DNA from 3 places in the Micromonospora sp. BQ11 genome. Region 1 is predicted to be linked to each of the others. Evidence: riboswitches for the same ligand, from Rfam matches in the RefSeq annotation. Region 1 holds a riboswitch; each other region holds the start of a gene.

The links. Region 1 has a riboswitch for cobalamin ahead of ACTMSW_RS19690 (hypothetical protein). Riboswitches for the same ligand answer to the same signal wherever they lie in the genome.
Region 2: another riboswitch for cobalamin. It lies ahead of bluB (5,6-dimethylbenzimidazole synthase); the one in region 1 lies ahead of ACTMSW_RS19690 (hypothetical protein).
Region 3: another riboswitch for cobalamin. It lies ahead of ACTMSW_RS17780 (ABC transporter substrate-binding protein); the one in region 1 lies ahead of ACTMSW_RS19690 (hypothetical protein).

Annotation. Positions count from the first base shown of each region.
Region 1 covers NZ_JBQHDB010000009.1:64,268-66,522, forward strand. Annotated here, with positions in the region: gene ACTMSW_RS19680 (hypothetical protein) at 1-179, shown strand, start outside; gene ACTMSW_RS19685 (hypothetical protein) at 323-664, shown strand; cobalamin riboswitch at 1,166-1,295, shown strand; gene ACTMSW_RS19690 (hypothetical protein) at 1,340-1,567, shown strand; gene cobN (cobaltochelatase subunit CobN) at 1,717-2,255, shown strand, end outside.
Region 2 covers NZ_JBQHDB010000010.1:37,305-39,559, forward strand. Annotated here, with positions in the region: gene ACTMSW_RS20920 (Rieske 2Fe-2S domain-containing protein) at 1-322, opposite strand, end outside; gene bluB (5,6-dimethylbenzimidazole synthase) at 410-1,045, opposite strand; cobalamin riboswitch at 1,082-1,279, opposite strand; gene ACTMSW_RS20930 (crotonase/enoyl-CoA hydratase family protein) at 1,342-2,106, shown strand; gene ACTMSW_RS20935 (dihydrolipoyl dehydrogenase family protein) at 2,144-2,255, opposite strand, start outside.
Region 3 covers NZ_JBQHDB010000007.1:319,038-321,292, reverse strand. Annotated here, with positions in the region: gene ACTMSW_RS17785 (M14 family metallopeptidase) at 1-850, shown strand, start outside; cobalamin riboswitch at 977-1,106, shown strand; gene ACTMSW_RS17780 (ABC transporter substrate-binding protein) at 1,190-2,128, shown strand; gene ACTMSW_RS17775 (FecCD family ABC transporter permease) at 2,161-2,255, shown strand, end outside.

The sequences.
Region 1 (2,255 bases):
TCTACTACGTCCTTGGCGCCCTGGCGGTGAGCGGCATGGCTCTCGCCTTCCTCGGCCAGAGTATCGACGAGAAGCCACTCGTCATCGCGGGCATCATCCTCACGATCGTGTTCGGCGCGCTCGTCGGGATCCTGCACCGCCTGCCCCGACTGCGCGGCGTGCCGGCGGACACCGTGTGACGGTAGGCGGGGACCCGGCCCGCCTATTCGTGCAGCCAGACATCCGGCGCTGGGCTGATCCGCTCAGGTGGTTGTCACCGTCCTCGCAGCCTGCTGCCAGGTCACGGTGGTGAACTGGGGTACGGCGAGGAAAGGAGGCCGGCATGGGCTGGTTCCGCCGACGGTCGCGTACCGCCGCGGCCGAGGGAACCCCGACGAAGCTCGACCGGGAGGCCACCCGGGAGGACCTGGCCGCGCTGGAGGCGTTCGTGGCCAGCCGTACCGGGGTCGAGTTCTACCTGGAGCCCGAGACCACGGCGACCGACACGACGGTGGTGGCGATCGCCCACGACGGCGAGTGGATCCGCCGCCGCACCGGGTCGCCGCGCGTCGCGGGCGCGCTGGCCCGCAAGCACGCCCTGCCGCTGTACGAGGCCGCGAAGACCGGCTACCCGGAACGCATGCGGGCGTGGAACCGGGCCCACCCGGAGCGCCGCGCCCGCTGACCCCCGACGCCGGGCCGTCGCACTCCGGCTTGGGGAAGCCCGAGTCGATCATCACACCGCGCGCCCACCCGACGCTGGCCGGACGGCCTGCCGCCGCCGGCCCGCCGGCGTGTGCCCCCGACGGGCGGAACCGCCTCGGGGCGTGTGCGCGGACCTCTTCCCCTCCGATTCACGGCAGATCGATGACGGACGTTCCGTCGCCGGCGGTTGGGTCGTGACCGGATCGTCTCGCCCAGCGTGGCTGCCAGGCACGTCACGGTCACCGGGCGACCCGCTGCCCCCGTTCTGCGCGTCGCTCCCGCCATGGACGTCATCCCGATCCGGCGCGCCCATGGCGGCAGAGCAAGGGGGCACTTTATAGGCAAGCGACAATGTCCGTAGCGCCGGTTGATATCGCCGCAATTGCCGTCCACCGATACCCGGCGGCGGCGGGGGTGGGGCCTCGGGTGGCGTTGACCGTCGGCCGCGACGTGTGGCAGCATTCGCGGCCTGACGGCAGTGAAGGAAGCCGGTGTGATTCCGGCGCGGTCCCGCCACTGTCACCGGGGAGCGATCCCCCCTCGTGAGTCACGGCCGTGCGTGCGCGGTTGGAAGGCCGGGGGTGAGCGTCGATCCGGGAGCCAGGATACTTCGGCCGTCGGTGCACCCCAGGGCGTGGACACCCGAGGAGGACCGATGACGCACCGCGTCTCCACCATGGATCAGCATCGTCGTACGTCGACCGGGCGCGGCAGCGTGCCCCGGTCCGGCCCGGCCGCGCCGGCCGCCCGGAGCGGCCCCGCCGTGCCGACCAGCACCCGCGTTCGACGCGCCGCACTGGCCGGCGCCGTCACCCCCTGCGCCGCACCGGCCGGCGCCGTCACCCCCTGCGCCGCACCGGCCGGCGCTTCCGCGCGCCCCTGACGCCTCCGCGCACCGCCACCGGTCCCCACCGGCCTCCCGCCGGGGCGATCCGGTCGTCGATCCGCCGCATTCGCTGACGCAGCGCCATCCCTCGCCCCTCGCCCGACCGGCCCCCACGCCGGCACGGGTGTCACTCTCCGGAGCCGCCCGTGCGCATCCTGCTGCTCTCCACCGCCGACACCGACCTGCTCGCCGCCCGGGCCAGCGGTGCCGACTACCGGCTCGCCAACCCCGCCCGGGTCACCCTCGACGCCGTGCCGGCGCTGCTCGACGGCGTCGACCTCGCCGTCGTACGCCTGCTCGGTGGGCGGGCGGCGTGGCCGGACGGCCTCGCGGCGGTGCTCGCCTCCGGCGTGCCCACGGTGGTGCTCGGCGGCGAGAGCGTGCCGGACGCGGAGCTGACCGCGGCCTCCACCGTGCCCGCCGGCGTGGCGACCGCGGCGCTGCGCTACCTGGTCGAGGGCGGCCCGGACAACCTCGCCGTGCTGGCCCGGTTCCTCTCCGACACGGTCCTGCTCACCGGGGAGGGGTTCGACCCGCCCAGCCCGACGCCCGCGTACGGGATCCACGGCGAGCACTCGCGCGACGGAGACCGACCCACCGTCGGGATCGTCTTCTACCGGGCGCACGCCCTCGCCGGGAACACCGGGTTCGTCGACGCCCTCGCCGAGGCGGTACGCGCGGCCGG
Region 2 (2,255 bases), on a different contig from region 1:
CGTGCACGAGCCCGATGCGGCGCTGGTCGCGGGAGAGCGCGGCCCAGTCGTTGAGGCCGGCGACGGCCGCCGGCACGGCGCTGACCGTGCCGAGCACGCAGAGCGTGGTGGCCGCCCGACGCTGTCCCGGCATCAGGTCCAGCACCGCCGTGCTGATCCAGGCGCCGACGGGGACCTGCACCATCGCCGGGTGCAGCGGGTGCCCCAGCCAGACACCGTGCAGCAGGTCGCGCACCCGCTGTGGACGGAGGGTGGCCTGGACCACCTTCTGCAACCGGTCGCCGACCCGGTCCAGGCTGGAGGCCTGCTCGATCTTCGTCATGAGTGCTCGCACGAGTACCGACTTCCCGGTACGAGCAGGAGCAAACCGACCTCGGGGGACGGATACCACCATCGGGTGATCGCCGGGCTACCGCGTCCCCTCCGCCGGCCGCCAACGGTCGTGGTGGACCGCCTCGGCCAGCGGGCGGTCGCGTCGCCAGCCGTGCCGCACCAGGTCGGGGACGGCTTCGAGGTGGGTGACCGGGCCGAGGCAGAGCCAGGCGACCGGGCGTACGCCGTCGGGGATGCCGAGGAGTTCGGCCAGCCACGGTTCCCGGTAGAACGACACCCAGCCGACGCCGAGGCCCTCGGCGGTGGCGGCCAGCCAAAGGTTCTGGACGGCCAGGCAGGCCGAGTAGAGCCCGGTGTCGGCGATGGCGTGCCGGCCCAGCACGGCGGGGCCACCCCGCGCCGGGTCGTACGTGACGACCACCGACAGCGTCGACTCCAGCACGCCGTCGATCTTGATGCGGCTGAACCGCTCGGCGGCCGCACCGTCGAGGGTGGCGGCGAAGGTCGCCCGCTCGGTGTGGACGTGTTCGTGGAAACGGCGGCGCAGGTCCGGGTCGCGGACCACGACGAAGTCCCACGGCTGGGAGTGACCGACGCTCGGCGCGGCGTGCGCGGCGGCCAGCACCCGGTGCAGGGTGTCGTCGGGCACCGGCGCCCCGGTGAACTGACCGCGTACGTCCCGACGGCGGTGGATGGCGTCGTACAGATCCATGGCAGGCTCCCGCTGCGTTCGGCCCACGCCGACGGCGTGGGCACCGGACGCGAGGCCGGTCTTCGGACTCCCGGATCGTCGCCTGGCCGTCCGCCTTCCCAGCCGGTCGGCCAGTGGCTGCGCTGTCGCGCGTGGACGGTGGCTCCCCGGTCACCGCGGCGGGCCCGTGCCGGATTCGCACCGGCTTCCCGATTCTCCCCGCTCGCGCGGGGCACCTCACATGATCGTGCCGACGCCGATGCTAACCGCACCGGCGGGGCCTGGCGTGCCGGGTCCGCCGCGGGCATGCTGTCCCGATGGGCGTACGCGTCGAACGTGCCGCAGGGGTGACCACGGTGATCCTGGACCGGCCGGCGGCGCGCAACGCGGTCGACGGGCCGACCGCCCGCGCGCTCGCCGACGCGTTCCGCGCGTTCGAGGCCGACCCGGACGCGGCGGTCGCGGTGCTCTGGGGCGCCGGTGGCACGTTCTGCGCCGGAGCGGACCTGAAGGCGATCGGGACCCCGAGCGGCAACCGCGTCGAGCCGGACGGGGACGGTCCGATGGGCCCGACCCGGATGGTGCTGTCCAAGCCGGTGATCGCGGCGATCTCCGGGTACGCGGTGGCCGGTGGGCTGGAGCTGGCGCTCTGGTGCGACCTGCGGGTCGCCGAGTCCGACGCGGTGCTCGGGGTCTTCTGCCGGCGCTGGGGGGTGCCGCTGATCGACGGGGGCACCGTCCGGCTGCCCCGGCTGGTCGGCGAGAGCCGGGCCATGGACCTGATCCTCACCGGCCGCGCCGTGCCGGCCGCCGAGGCGTACGACATGGGGTTGGTGAACCGCCTGGTCGCGCCGGGTGAGGCGCGGGCGGCGGCCGAGCGGCTCGCGGCCGAGATCGCCGGGCATCCGCAGACCTGCCTGCGCAACGACCGGTCGGCGGTCCTCGCCGGCGCCGGGTTGCCCGAGGCGGAGGCGCTCGCCACCGAACTGGCGTACGGGCTGGGGTCGCTGGCCACCGACGCGGCCGCCGGTGCCGCGCGGTTCGTCGCCGGCGCCGGTCGGCACGGCGCCGGTACGGGCTGAGCCGGGCCGGCACGGCGCGCCGGCCCGGCACCCGGCGTCAGCTCAGGTCGCGGACGGCGTCGCCGATGGCCCGGTGGAAGGTCGGGTACGCGTAGATCATGTGCCGGAGCTGGGCCAGCGGTACGGCCGCGTGCACCGCCACCACCAGC
Region 3 (2,255 bases), on a different contig from region 1:
GTACAACACCTTCGCCACCATCGGCCAGCAGATGGCGAACACCAACGGCTACACCCCGGAGCAGGCCAGCGACCTGTACATCACCGACGGCGGCAGCATCGACTGGATGTGGGCGACACACGGCATCTGGGCGTACACCTTCGAGCTGTACCCGGGCTCGGCCGGCGGCGGCGGCTTCTACCCGCCCGACGAGGTCATCCCGCAGCAGACCACCCGCAACCGGGACGCCGTGCTGCTCCTCAGCGAGTACGCCGACTGCCCGTACCGGGCCATCGGCAAGCAGGCGCAGTACTGCGGCGGCGGTGGCGGCGGCACCACGGTCTGGTCGGACACCTTCGAGACCGCCACCGGCTGGACGACCAACCCGTCCGGCACCGACACCGCGACCCTCGGGGCGTGGGAGCGGGGCGCCGCCCAGGCGACCACCTCCAGTGGCGCGAAGCAGCTCACCCCGTACGCCGGGAGCAACGACCTGGTCACCGGCCGGCTGGCCGGCACCGCAGCGGGTGAGCACGACGTCGACGGCGGCGTGACCAGCGCCCGGTCCCCGGCGGTGACCCTGCCGTCCTCGGGCACGTTGACGCTCTCCCTGGCCTGGTACCTCGCCCACGGCTCCAACGCCAGCTCGGCGGACTACCTCCGGGTCAGCGTCGTGCACAACGGCGGCACCACCGCGCTGCTCACCCAGGCCGGCGCGGCGACCAACCGCAACGGCTCGTGGGCGGTGGCCAACCTCAACCTGACCCCGTACGCGGGCCAGTCGGTCCGCATCCTCGTCGAGGCTGCGGACGCCTCGGGCGCGAGCCTGGTCGAGGCGGCTGTGGACAACGTCACCATCACCAGCTCCTGATAGCCGGTGGGGCCCCGTTCAGCCCCCATCGGGGCCCCACCCACCTCCCATCCCTCGCCGATCCGGGACATAACGGCGCTGCTCACGACCGTCGAGCAGCGACCGGCCCCCGGATCGGCGAGGCGCGTACGGGGCGTGCGCTACCGTCGTACCGACCAATCCGCAGCGAAGCCGGTGCGAAACCGGCGCTGTCCCGCAACTGTGATGCCCCTGATCGGGGACGAGCCAGGTCGCCTGCGGTCGGTCGCGACACGCGCTCTCGAGGAAGGGCGCCTCGCGGACGGGCGCCCCCGCTCCCTGTCGGCGAAGCACCACGCTCCTCGACCGACAGGAGGACCCATGTCCAGACGTACCCCCCGGCTCTTCGCCGCGACCCTCGCGGTCGCCGCGATCGCCCTCGGCGCCTGCGCCGAGAAGACCGCCGACACCCCCGCGGCCGGCGGCAGCCCGTCGGCCGCCGCCAGCTTCCCGGTCACCGTCGGCTCGCTGACCCTCGAAGAGCGGCCGGAGAAGATCGTGTCGCTGTCGGCGACCGCCACCGAGATGCTCTTCGCCATCGGCGCCGGCAAGCAGGTGACCGCCGTGGACGACAACTCGAACTATCCGGCCGAGGCGCCGAAGACCGACCTCTCCGGCTTCCAGCCGAACGCCGAGGCGATCGCCGCCAAGAGCCCCGACCTGGTGGTGCTCTCCGACGACCGCAACAAGGTCGTCGAACAGCTCACCGCCCTGAAGATCCCGGTGTTCCTCACCCCGGCGGCCACCACGCTGGACGACTCGTACCGGCAGATCACCGAGCTGGGCACCCTCACCGGGCACCCGGCCGAGGCCGCCGACGTGACGAAGCGGATGAAGGACGACATCGCCAAGCTCGTGGCGGAGCTGCCGAAGCGGACGGAGAAGCTCACCTACTTCCACGAGCTGGGCCCGGACCTGTACACCGCCACCAGCAAGACGTTCATCGGCTCCATCTACGCGCTGGCCGGCCTGGAGAACATCGCCGACCCGTCCGACGCCGACGGCAGGAACGGTGGCTACCCGCAGCTCTCGCAGGAGGTCATCGTCAAGGCCAACCCGGACTTCGTGTTCCTCGCCGACACCAGGTGCTGCCAGCAGAGTGCCGACACGGTCAAGGCCCGGGCCGGCTGGGCCGGCGTCACCGCGGTGAAGAACAACCAGGTCGTCGGCCTCGACGACGACGTCGCCTCCCGGTGGGGCCCGCGCGTCGTGGACCTGCTCCGCGCCATCGTCGACGCGACCGCCAAGGTGCCGGCGTGACGCTCGCCCACTGTTAACAGGGGACCCTTTCCATGCAGCAGGCGTTAAGAAGGGGCCCTTCCTTGCCAGCAGCACCTGCCCGGCCGGCCGGGACGCCAAGCGCGTCCCGGCCGGCCGGGCTGCGGCC